DNA from 3 places in the Sporosarcina sp. CAU 1771 genome. Region 2 is predicted to be linked to each of the others. Evidence: predicted binding sites of a transcription regulator. Region 2 holds the regulator's gene; each other region holds the start of a gene.
The links. Region 2 encodes CtsR, which represses protease genes until heat stress. Its sites were predicted from a motif close to ATGGTCAATAAAGGTCAAACA; they were not measured.

Region 1 (4,293 bases), on a different contig from region 2:
TCCAAGTGGCTATTTTTATGCTTTTATTAGATTTAACTTACCATCAACCATAGTAAGTGCCAACACTTCTTCGTTCAAAATATCTCCACGTATAATTTCCTTTGCAACAAGCGTCTCGACATGTCTTTGGATAAATCGTCTGAGTGGACGAGCTCCAAAATCGGCGTCCGTTCCAAATTCGACAATCCAATCCAACACATCGTCGGTAAACGATAAGTGCACTTCTTGAAGTGAAAGTCTGCCAACAAGATCTTCAAGCATTTTTCGGGCAATGAGGCGGAAAGAATCTCCTGTTAATGAATGAAATATGATAATATCATCCATTCGATTTAGTAGCTCTGGCTTAAAATGATTTTTCAATTCTGCCATAACAAGATCCTCAGCTGCATGATTCTCCGTTTCTTCCAATCCGTGCACTAAATACGAAGAACCGATATTTGATGTCATGATGATCACCGTATTTGTGAAATCAACAAGTCTTCCCTGACTATCTGTAATTCGTCCATCGTCGAGTACTTGCAGAAGAATATTGGCCACGTCAGGATGCGCTTTTTCGATTTCATCCAAAAGAATTACTGAATAAGGATTCCGTCGAACCGCTTCTGTTAACTGGCCGCCTTCTTCATATCCAACATATCCAGGTGGCGCACCTACCAACCTTGAAACACTATGCTTTTCCATATACTCAGACATATCAATTCGAATGAAATGATCTTCAGAATCAAATAACGTTGCGGCTAGTGTTTTGGCAAGCTCGGTCTTTCCGACACCCGTTGGTCCCAAGAATAGAAAGGAACCAATTGGTTTTTCTGGATCCTTTATGCCTGCACGTGCACGCCATACTGCCTCTGTAACAAGTTGAACTGCGGCGTCTTGTCCTATTACGCGCTCTTGCAACGTTTCACCTAAACGCAACAGTTTTTCGCGTTCGCCTTCCACTAGCTTTGTCACAGGAATACCTGTCCAACGGGCTACAATCGTTGCAATTTCCTCTTCTGTTACTTCTTCACGTAATAAACGATTTTCTTTTGTATCTAAGAGAGGTGCCTCAAGTTCAGCTAACTTTTTTTCTAAGGTAGGGATTTTTCCATAACTTAGTTCTGCCGCCTTCGTTAAATCAAAGCGATTTTCTGCATCTTCCAATTCGCGTCGATATTGATCCAGCTGTTCACGCTTCTTCTGAATTTTACGCAACGTTTCTTTTTCCGAATCCCATTGTGCACGCATATCAGCAGATGAATCTTTCAGTTCTTTTAACTCACTGCGAAGAGCTTCTAATCGGTTTTTACTCGCAGCATCTTTTTCTTTTCGAAGCGCCTGTTCTTCAATTTCTAACTGCATCATTCGACGAGTTACTGCATCGAGTTCTTGCGGCATTGAATCGATTTCAGTCCGAATCATTGCGCTTGCTTCATCGATTAAATCAATCGCTTTATCCGGCAAGAATCGTTCCGTTATATACCGATTCGATAAAGTGGAGGCAGCTACGATTGCGCGGTCATGAATCCGAACCCCGTGATGCAATTCAAAAGCTTCTTTTAATCCACGCAAGATCGACACCGTATCCTCAACGGATGGCTCGCGTACAAGTACTTGTTGGAACCTGCGCTCTAAGGCTGGGTCTTTTTCTATATACATTCTGTATTCGTCGAGCGTCGTCGCTCCAATGCAATACAATTCTCCTCGAGCAAGCATCGGTTTCAGCATATTACCGGCGTCCATTGCACCTTCTGATTTACCTGCACCAACAATTGTGTGTATTTCATCGATGAACATAATAATTTGTCCTTCGCTGTCCTTAACTTGCTTGAGCACGCTTTTTAATCGTTCTTCATATTCGCCTCGATACTTGGCTCCTGCAATAAGTGAACTCATATCCAATTCGAAAATTTCACGACCTTTTAATCCTTCAGGAACATCGCCTTTAACAATTCGCTGAGCGAGTCCTTCTACAATTGCCGTCTTTCCGACGCCCGGTTCACCAATGAGGACGGGATTATTTTTGGTCTTTCTAGATAATATTCGAATCACATTACGGATTTCTTCATCCCGTCCAATGACAGGATCCATCTTTCCATTTTTCACATCTTCAACAAGGTTTCGTCCAAATTGTTCAAGTGGTGTGCGTTGATCTTCTTGCTCGCCGGCCATTCGCATATCAAATCACCTTTCTATTCATCTGACTTTGACCATCTTTGATTAATTAAATTATAAGATGAAAATATGCAGCTGTAAAGGAATTCACTCTATCAATTACACCCCGGCGTAATCTATGACTTCCTCCGAAAGATAGAAAAAGGCTGTACAACTTTAGAAAAGTCATACAGCCTTTATTGTTTATTAACGTACGCCTAGAGCGATTTTCGCATAGCGTGACATTTTGTCTTTTGACCAAGGTGGATTCCAAATAATGTTGACATCTACGTCTTTCACTTCTGGAAGTTCCATTAGTTCTTGCTTAATATTTTCAACGATTTGTGGCCCCATCGGACAGCCCATCGATGTAAGTGTCATAGTAACTTTCGACGTACCTTCATCAACTAGTTCTACATCATAAATGAGACCTAGGTTAACAATATCAATGCCTAGCTCCGGATCGATAACATTTTCAAGAGCGCCCATCATACTCTCTTTCATCATATCTTGCGTCATTGTACTACCCCTTCCTATTCTACTTGATAATCTTATCATAACAGAGTGCAGACTACTCTTTCAACTGACTTGCAATCCAATTCACTGCACCCTTCATTCCATTTCTTGAAACTGTATGTCCCGCTTCCTCATCTGAAACAAAAACAAGTCGATTGGGTACATCTGAATAATCTTCCTTAATTGACTTGTAAAAATTATGCGTTGGTTCATAAGGGACAACTGTATCACTTTTTCCATGCCAAAAATAGAGAGGGCGTTGATTTAAGGAAGCAGGCTTCTTCGTAAGATCGAATTGAGCTAAGTTGTCAAGAAGCTGCTTCTTTTCCACTTCTGTTACAGGCAACTTAAATCCTCTTCGTTCAAATTGAGAAATTTGTCCTTTCGCCAACTCGACAAATGAAGGGGATCCCATCATCACAGCCGCAACGTCAATCCACTCATAGATTCGCAAACAACCCAGCGTCGTAATTCCACCCATCGATGTACCGCCTACAGCAATTTTTTGCGATGTGCTTAACTTCCTACGTATTAATTCATCTCGAAGAATTGCCACTTCCTCCATCGATGTACTAATAATTTCCCAAAACCGCAAACTTAATTCAACCTCATCAAGATTTTCATGACGAGCACCGTGAAGATGCGCATCTGGCAATAGAACCCGAACTCCTTTTTTGGCCAGGTTGTATGCATAATGTAAGTTATGTTCTTTTGCACTTGTAAAACCATGAAGAAAAATGACGACCGGTACATCTTGATTCTTTAAGTCTTCTTCTATTATATGTAACAATGGAATATGCCCCCATAGTTCCTCTTGAATAATCATTTGCCCACAACCTTTCCTCTTAGATTTTAGCGTACCAAAGTTTTTCTAGAAAAACAAAAAGTGGGATTCCATCCTAGTATTTTGACTTGAATAGCGCATTAACGATAAACTTACTTAATAGAGGGGGAATTATTTTGAAACCACATTTAATCGTTCTAGATCTTGATGGAACTTTACTAACTGATGCGAAAACAATTACCCATAAAACGGCACAAACGTTAATGCAAGCGAAAGAACAAGGCCATCATATTATGATTGCAACAGGAAGACCTTACCGCGCATCTGAGCGCTATTATAAAGAGCTCAACTTAAATACACCAATCATAAATTTTAACGGTGCGTTTGTTCATCATCCAACGAACCATTCGTGGCAACCCGTTCATAAAACATTGTCACTTTCCGTTGTTCAGGATGTTATGGAAGCGATGCAGCAATTTCCGTGGAATAATATCTTTGCGGAAGTCATGGACGACGTCTACATGCAGATTCACGATGAACGAATGATTGATATTTTCAGTACCGGTAAACCTAAAATTACAACCGGTGAAATCCGAAGTCATCTGAAGCGTGATCCTACAACGCTCCTTATTCAAGCAGATGAACATAATGTGGATGCGATTTGTAAGCATCTTTCTCACGTACATGCAGAAGTAGTTGGCCACCGCGTTTGGAATTCTCCTTGGGGGCATGTCGTTGAAGTCTTTCAACATGGACTAAGTAAAGCGGCAGGTTTAGCGCATGTCTCTAAAACTATTGATATTCCAAGAGACCGCATCATTGCATTTGGCGATGAAAATAACGACTTTGAAATGATCGAC
Region 2 (4,293 bases):
TGTAATTTGCTCCCGCAACGAGCGATTTATTCCCGCAACGCGAAATCGCCGTCGTTTATTCTCGTATGGCGACTGTTTGCTCCCGTATGGCACGAGTTTATTCCCGCATCGCGAAATCACCGCCGTTTATTCTCGTATGGCCCCCGGTTGCTCCCGTATCGCACGAGTTTATTCCCGTAACGCCACCATTTGCTCCCGCAACGAGCGTTTTATTCCCGCAACGCGAAATCCTCGGTTTATTCTCGTATGGCGACTGGTTGCTCCCGTATCGCACGAGTTTATTCCCGTAATGCTGCCACTTGCTCCCGCAACGGCCGATTTTTTCCCGCAACGCGAAAACACCGTCGTTTATTCTCGTATGGCGACTGGTTGCTCCCGTATCGCACGAGTTTATTCCCGTAACGATGCCACTTGCTCCCGCAACGGCCGATTTATTCCCGCAACGCGAAATCCTCGTCGTTTATTCTCGTAAGGTCACCGGTTGCTCCCGTGTCGCACAAGTTTATTCCCGTAACGCCACCATTTGCTCCCGCAACGAGCGATTTATTCCTGCAACGCAAAATCGCCGCGGTTTATTCTCGTATGGCCACGGATTGCTCCCGTATGGCGTGAGTTTATTCCCGTAACGATGTCATTTGCTCCCGCAACGCGAAATCACCGCCGTTTATTCTCGTATGGCCACTGGTTGTTCCCGTATCGCGCGAGTTTATTCCCGTAACGATGCTGTTTGCTCCCGCAACGAGCGATTTATTCCCGCAACGCGAGATCCTCGTCCTTTATTCTCGTATGGCGACGGATTGCTCCCGTATGGCGTGAGTTTATTTCCGTAACGATGTCATTTGCTCCCGCAACGCGAAATCACCGTCGTTTATTCTCGTATGGCCACTGTTTGCTCCTGTATCGCGCGAGTTTATTCCCGTAACGATGCTGTTTGCTCCCGCAACGAGCGTTTTATTCCCGCAACGCGAAATCCTCGTCGTTTATTCTCGTATGGCCCCCGGTTGCTCCCGTATCGCACGAGTTTATTCCCGTAACGATGCCATTTGCTCCCGCAACGAGCGTTTTATTCCCGCAACGCGAGATCCTCGTCCTTTATTCTCGTATGGCGACCGGTTACTCCCGTATGGCACGAGTTTATTCCCGTAACGATGCTGTTTGTTCCCGCAACGAGCAATTTATTCCCGCAATGCGAGATCCTCGTCCTTTATTCTCGTATGGCGACGGATTGCTCCCGTATGGCGTGAGTTTATTCCCGTAACGATATCATTTGCTCCCGCAACGCGAAAACGCCGTCGTTTATTCTCGTATGGCCACCGGTTGCTCCCGTATCGCACGAGTTTATTCCGGTAACGCCACCACTTGCTCCCGCAACGCCCAATTCATTCCCACAACACAAAATCGCCCACACTCTATTCCAAATAAAAGTAATTCTCCTACAAAACGCATGGGAATAGTCGTCAGCCCGTGAATCACATAACTTTTCACATGTAATAGAAGGAGGAGGTGAGAATATGATGCAACAACACCATAATCAACATAATTGTGGCAATCAGATGGGCAACCAAATGGGTAACCAGATGGGCAACCAAATGCAGCCAATTGTCTGTCCGACGCAGTATCGGTTTCATAACCAATTTGTTCCACAAGTCGTTCCTGTGATTCATCCGATCGTTAACGTGAACCGTGAATATACAGTTCCAGTACCTCGTCACTACTACACAGAGACAACTGAAAATGTATCAGGTGGAATGGTAATGCCTGGCTACGGTCCAGGAGGTCCTCGACCAGGTATGGGTGGTTTCGGTCCCGGTCCAGGAGGCTTCGGTCCAGCAGGTATGGGTGGAACTAGACCTGGATGGAGAGGTCCAGGATGTAGACCAAGGTTCTGATTTCGTTTTATGGTAGAATACAACTATCATAAATTCGATCTGAGGGTGAATCTGTTGAGGGGTTTAAAATATGTCATACCTATTATGATCTTAGTAATGGGAACTAGTTGGGTCATGCTGTCTCGTAACCACCAGGAAGTTTCGGACGTGGCGCGTGTATTGATTACGATTGGTGCAACGATCGTGAGTGGAGTTATTTCCTACTTCCTGTTTCCGAAAGAAGAAGGCGAAGAAGAGTGAAAAAGTGGGGCCCCTTTTACGCAGGGGTCCCACTTTTTTATGTTCAAAAAGAAACGCAGAAAATTTGGGGTCTAAACTAAGGCATGGATTGTCAACACTAAGCATGTTGCAGGCGCAATGCTTATCAATTGCGAAAGAATAGGAATGTCCTGTACAATTAAGTCAAAGATAGTCAAAGTCAATGGCTTATCGTCCGAAATGAAAGAGGTGAGAACGTGCGAAACATTTCTGACATTATTGAAGGATATTTAAAGGCAATCCTCGAAGAAGAACAGAGTGGTAAAGTTGAAATTAAGCGGAATGAAGTTGCCGAGAAGTTTCAATGCGTACCCTCGCAAATTAATTATGTCATTAATACACGTTTTACAGTGGAACGTGGATATGCTGTTGAATCGAAACGAGGCGGTGGTGGGTATATCCGTATATTTCGAGTTCAGACAAATTCACGTAAAGATCTAATTGACCATATATTGATGGGGCTAGAAGAAGGAGCCTCCAATACAATGGCGCTGGATGTAGTTTATCGGCTTTTAGAAGAAGATGTAATTTCTGAACGGGAATCAAAACTAATTTTAGCAGCTGTCGATAGAATGACGTTGCGACTTCCACTTCCTGAACGAGATGCACTACGTGCGCGAATCTTGCAGTCAATGCTTTTAACACTTATTTATGAGCAAATGGAATAAAGAAAGACGTTAATTAAACCGATTTGAGGTGACTTTCGATGATATGTGAAAAATGTAAAGAACGACCTGCTACTGTCATTCTAACGAAAGGGCATATGGGAGAGTCGATAGAGCATCATTTATGTGAAAAATGTGCGTTTAAATCCGAGGCGTTTAATTTTGACCCGAATCAAGAACCATTATCGATTCAACAGTTTCTTTCGCAATGGTTTGGCGGTGCAGACCTTTTTCAGGCACCTCAACAGACGCGCACAGCGGATGGTACGGATTTAGATTGTCCCTCGTGTGGTTTAACATTTAGGAAGTTCCTTGATATTGGAAAGTTTGGTTGTGCAACCTGCTATGAAACGTTTCGAGAGAAGTTACCAAGCGTCTTTGGGAAACTTCATAATGGACATTCTTCACATACTGGTAAAATCCCGATTTCATTTAACCAAATATATGCGGTAAAAAGAAAAATTGAAGAAATTCGAAACAAGATGAATGAGGCAGTAGAATCCGAACGATTTGAAGAAGCTGCAGCTTTACGAGATGAAGCGAATTCATTAAAGGAACAATTGGTTAACGGAGGTGACGAAGTTCATGACGATTGAGAAATTCATTCAAAGTGCGGTGACGGGTTGGATGGCCGCACACGGTGAACATTCGGACATAGTAATGTCAACCCGCATCCGGTTAGCGAGAAACTTGACAGGGTACCGTTTCCCAATTGCTTTTACTGAAGACGATGCATTGGCAGTGGATAAGGCGGCTACAGGTACTTTGGTTGATTCCAAAAATACAGAATACACGTATATGAAAATGTCGGAATTGCCTACTCTGGAACGTCAGGTTCTGGTAGAGAAACATCTGATTAGTCCTCATTTGGCAAACCCGGACCGGCACGGCGCGGTCATTTTGTCTAAAGACGAAACGGTAAGCGTGATGATAAATGAAGAAGATCATATACGCATCCAATGTATTTACCCAGGTCTTCAATTAGAGGCTGCATACGAGAAAGCTGATGCTGTCGATGACTTGCTTGAAAGTGAGTTGGCTTATGCTTTTGATGAAACCTTCGGATATATGACAAGTTGCCCTTCTAACACGGGCACTGGGATTCGTGCATCGGTTATGATGCATCTCCCGGCGTTGACAATGACGAAGCAAATTGATCGGATTATTCCAGCGATTTCTCGGCTCGGTATGGTCGTTCGCGGAAGTTACGGTGAAGGTAGCGATGCGCCGGGGAACGTCTATCAAGTGTCTAACCAAACGACTCTAGGTAAAACGGAAAAAGAGATTCTTTCGGATTTAGAGAATATTGCTTCTCGATTAATTGCGCATGAGCGTAAATCTCGTGAAGTTCTTTTGGCGAAATCTCGTCTAGCACTTGAAAATAGATTGTTTCGCTCGCTTGGAACAATTGTCTATGCAAGACTTTTGCCTTCAGGAGAGGCGGCACGCTGTCTATCGGATGTACGGCTTGGCATTGATCT
Region 3 (4,293 bases), on a different contig from region 2:
ATCAACGTTTACTGCGCCAACAAACTCTTCTTCTAATAGAAGGTCTGTTAATGGATCTTCGATTTTATCTTGGATGACGCGACGAAGTGGTCGAGCACCAAAACGTTTGTCGTATCCCAATTTAACCAATGCTTCTTTTGCTTGTTGAGTAATCGTTATGTCAATTTCATTTTCTTTGATAGTTTCTTGTAAATCATTCAACATCAAGTCTACGATTTCAAGTAAGTTCTCTTCAGATAATTCATTGAATGACACAATCGCATCGAAACGGTTTAAGAACTCTGGTTTAAAGTAGTCGCCTAATGTTTCGAGCATCGTAACGGAATCATGTTCTGTTCGATTAAAGCCTACATTTATTTTCTTCTCACCCGTACCAGCGTTACTCGTCATTATGATAACGGAATCTTTAAAGCTAACTGTTCGGCCGTGGGAATCCGTTAAGCGACCGTCTTCCATAATTTGCAGGAACATGTTTTGTACATCTGGATGCGCTTTTTCTATTTCATCGAGCAACAGAATCGAATACGGATTGCGACGAATTTGTTCCGTTAATTGTCCAGCTTCCTCGTGTCCAACATAACCTGGAGGTGAACCGATAATTTTAGATACGGCATGCTTCTCCATGTATTCACTCATGTCTAGACGAATTAGGGCATCACGTGAACCGAATAATTCTTCGGACAACACTTTTGTAAGTTCTGTTTTCCCTACGCCCGTTGGTCCAACAAACAAGAACGATCCGATTGGGCGGTCTTTCGATTTCAGACCCGCTCGGCTTCGGCGGATTGCTTTTGCAATCTTGTCGACTGCTTCACCTTGACCTATGACTTTATCGCCAAGGTTTTCAGCAAGTCCTTTCATCTTCGCTTGTTCTGCAGCTTGTAATTTCGTTACAGGAATCCCCGTTTTCTCTTCTACAATTTGCTCAATTTCAGAAATCGATACGTTTGTATAATCGACTTCTCCGTTTTCTTTTGCTGCGTCTAATTGTTCTTGAAGCTTAATTTCTTCGTATCGTAAATTAGCTGCTGTCTCATAATCTTCTGTTTCAGCCGCTTGCTCTTTTTGTTGAATTATTTCTTCCAAACGAGTTGTTAACGCAACAGAATCGTTAGAGGATTGCGCAAGGTTTAAGCGAGACCCTACTTCATCCATCAAATCGATTGCTTTATCCGGTAAGTAACGATCTTGAATGTAACGCTGTGACAATGTTACGAATGCTTGCACCGCTTCATCCGAATAGCGCACTTCATGGAAGTTTTCATAGCGGTCTTTAATACCGTTTAGTATTTGAACCGCATCTTCTGCAGATGGTTCTTTAACGATAATTGGCTGGAAGCGTCGCTCAAGTGCTGCATCCTTTTCAATTTGTCGGTATTCTTTCAATGTTGTTGCACCGATTAGTTGTAGACTTCCCCTTGCCAATGCAGGTTTTAGAATATTCCCGGCATCCATTTGAGAACCTTCAGTTTTACCTGCCCCAACGAGCAAGTGAATCTCATCTACGAATAACAAAACATCTTTTCGTGTTTCCAATTCAGCGATCAGCTGTTTCATACGCTCTTCAAACTGCCCACGTATTCCTGTATCTGAAACGAGTGAGGCGACATCGAGCACATACACTTGTTTATTCAACATTTTAGCAGGTACATCACCTTCATGAATCTTCACAGCTAGTCCTTCAGCAAGCGCAGTTTTACCCACACCTGGTTCTCCGATTAGCACCGGATTGTTTTTAGTTCTTCTATTTAACGTTTCGATTACACGTTTAAGTTCTGAATCGCGTCCGATGACAGGGTCAATTAATCCTTCTTTTGCATCATTTGATATGTTTCTTCCGAGCTCATCTAGTATACTTGGTTCATTTGTTTCCTGAACTTGTTTTGTATGTGTTTGTGCGGAATTCCCGCCACTTGCTTGGTTTGCTTGTCCAGTTCCTTGATTGAACATCGACATATTCCCTGTACTTAACTGGGACCTCACTTCCTGAAAACACTTCGTACAAAGTTGCATTTGTACTCCTTGGTTATTCATTTGAAAACGTAAACTCATTTTTGCTTCATTTACTCCACAACTTTGACATCTCATAGTTCGTTCCCCCTTTTGAATTTTGATGAAGGGCAATTCCCTTCTGACTTTGACTATCTTTAACCTTAACTTAATTGTACACTGACCATCTTTGACATTCAAGAATTCTGCTTAAGTTCTCTCAGCTTTATTAATAGAATACAAAAAAACTACCTGCGCATGAATCACGATGCACTGGTAGTTTTATTCAATTGGCTATTGAGCTAGCTTAAAACGACGATAACGGTTAACAATCATCAATACAATTCCGCTTGCTACAACTATAGAACCAAATACGAATAGGTAAAATAGTGTTGTCGGCATGGCGGCCGTCCCTGATCCGACCGCTGTTAAACTACTGCTTGCAACCAAACCATTTGTCATAACTTGAACCGTCGTGTTATTTTCACCTTCTGCTGTAAATGTGAACGTAAATTCCGATGCCTGTCCTTGAAAATCATTTCCGAGATCTTCTGGAAAGCGCACCGTGATGTCTAGATTTTCATTGCTACCACTAGTTAGTTCTCTTTCTAAGAATGAGTTAAACTCAGTTAACTTACCTGAATACAATTCCAATTCATCAACTTTTATTTCCAACAATAACTCATTGTACAACTTTTTCTCTCCATTGTTTTGCAACTTAATTCCGTAAACAAAATCTTGGCTTCCCAAATTGTTGACGGTAATTGTCCGAGGAGCCCAATCACCGGGTTTCATATTGCTTATATCAAATAAAGTATCTTTTGGTGAAATACTAATATCAAGTTCCTTCTTATCCGCATCGCTTTCACCATCTGCAAAAACGGTCGTTGTGGGAATAAAAAATAATAGATATAAAATGAATAGAAACGACAGCACTTGAAATGATTTGTTCATTAACTAATGCCTCCCTGTAAATCTGTAGAAATTGATTCAGGTAGAACTTTTCCCGCCATCATCATCCATTACTTCTACTTGTTTCTTTAGAGGCAACTCGATTACAGATAGTACTCTCCATATCGTTACTGCAGAGTAGAGTAGAAGTAGAAAACCCGGTATCAGAAGCAAAAATGCGCCGTTTTTTGATTGAGAAAAGTTAACAAAGTAGCCTACATTAGGCAAAGTAAAACCTGAATACTCCGCAACCACGTTTTGAGCCATCACCGGATTCATATCTGCCGCGTTGTTATTATCCCCTTTTGTACGGTAAAGAACCGAATCCCCACTACCCGAAACCTCAGTAACCCTATGAGTAATCAGTATTTCCTCTTCCATAAATGTGATGACATCGCCTTCTTTAAAGCTATTTTTATCTATATCTGTTTTTACCGCGATAATCGAGCCCGTTTGGATTCCCGGTTCCATCGATCCCGACAAAACCGTTTTTATTTGGTATCCGAAAAGCTGTGGCTCTCCTCCAGAAGCTTTTGTGATGACTACTAAGGAAGCTACAGTAATTAACAGAACCATCAGTATGCCTGTAAGAATATTATTTAACCATTTCATAACTTTTTTCGTTTTAGACGTCTTTCTTTTTCTTTCTCTCATATCTATCACCTTCCACCCTTATTTTTGATCCGATATAACTATAAATTTCTAAACTTTTTATTGATCAGTAGTATTTTCTATACTTGTTTCTAATTCGAGAATCTCACTTGGTACCTTCTTTTCTTGAGGTTCAATGTTAGTTCCTCCGTTCTTATCTGGTTGTTCTTGAATTTCTTTCTTTAGTTGCTTATCTTTAGATTTACTATTTTCACTTTCTGGTTTATCTTCAGTGACTTGCTCAGGCTGATTGTCGTTTAGATACAGATCTTTACTTTCTTCTTTTTCTGCCTGTTTGTCTTTGTTTTCTAATGTACCTAGTTCTTTGTCAACGCTAACTGCTTCCTCTTCAGTATCCATCTCTGTACCTAATTCGTTGTCATCCTTAGATTGGTTATTCTTACATTCTTCATCACAGCCGTCCACATCTATATTTTCACTTTCATTGTCGTCATTAATTTCACCTTTGATTTCACAGTCAAGTTCGGTATTTTCAGTTGAAACCTCTTCCCCCTTCTCTTCCTCGCATAGTTCATCAATCACTTTTGGCAATTCCCAAGTGCCCGCAGTGATTGTTTGAGAGACTTTAGTCTGACTGGTGAAATATGCGGATGTGTCAGAGGTCAAATAACTGACTCCAAAGACAGCCAAATAACAAATGAGCGCGATTTTTAAGTTAAAAATAAGGGCCCGATTGTTTTG

Region 1: the regulator CtsR is predicted to act here: its motif matches at 2,183-2,203, upstream of ACXYMX_RS00920 (ATP-dependent Clp protease ATP-binding subunit).
Region 3: the regulator CtsR is predicted to act here: its motif matches at 2,135-2,155, upstream of ACXYMX_RS14025 (ATP-dependent Clp protease ATP-binding subunit).

What each region holds. Positions count from the first base shown of each region.
Region 1 covers NZ_JBTLRN010000001.1:166,709-171,001, reverse strand. The annotation lists gene ACXYMX_RS00920 (ATP-dependent Clp protease ATP-binding subunit) at 16-2,151, opposite strand; gene ACXYMX_RS00915 (metal-sulfur cluster assembly factor) at 2,341-2,652, opposite strand; gene ACXYMX_RS00910 (serine aminopeptidase domain-containing protein) at 2,705-3,475, opposite strand; gene ACXYMX_RS00905 (Cof-type HAD-IIB family hydrolase) at 3,610-4,293, shown strand, end outside.
Region 2 covers NZ_JBTLRN010000003.1:117,518-121,810, forward strand. The annotation lists gene ACXYMX_RS04475 (hypothetical protein) at 1,512-1,889, shown strand; gene ACXYMX_RS04480 (histidine kinase) at 1,944-2,129, shown strand; gene ACXYMX_RS04485 (CtsR family transcriptional regulator) at 2,345-2,815, shown strand; gene ACXYMX_RS04490 (UvrB/UvrC motif-containing protein) at 2,854-3,408, shown strand; gene ACXYMX_RS04495 (protein arginine kinase) at 3,398-4,293, shown strand, end outside.
Region 3 covers NZ_JBTLRN010000025.1:3,797-8,089, reverse strand. The annotation lists gene ACXYMX_RS14025 (ATP-dependent Clp protease ATP-binding subunit) at 1-2,088, opposite strand, end outside; gene ACXYMX_RS14020 (hypothetical protein) at 2,284-2,943, opposite strand; gene sipW (signal peptidase I SipW) at 2,980-3,594, opposite strand; gene ACXYMX_RS14010 (SipW-dependent-type signal peptide-containing protein) at 3,652-4,293, opposite strand, start outside.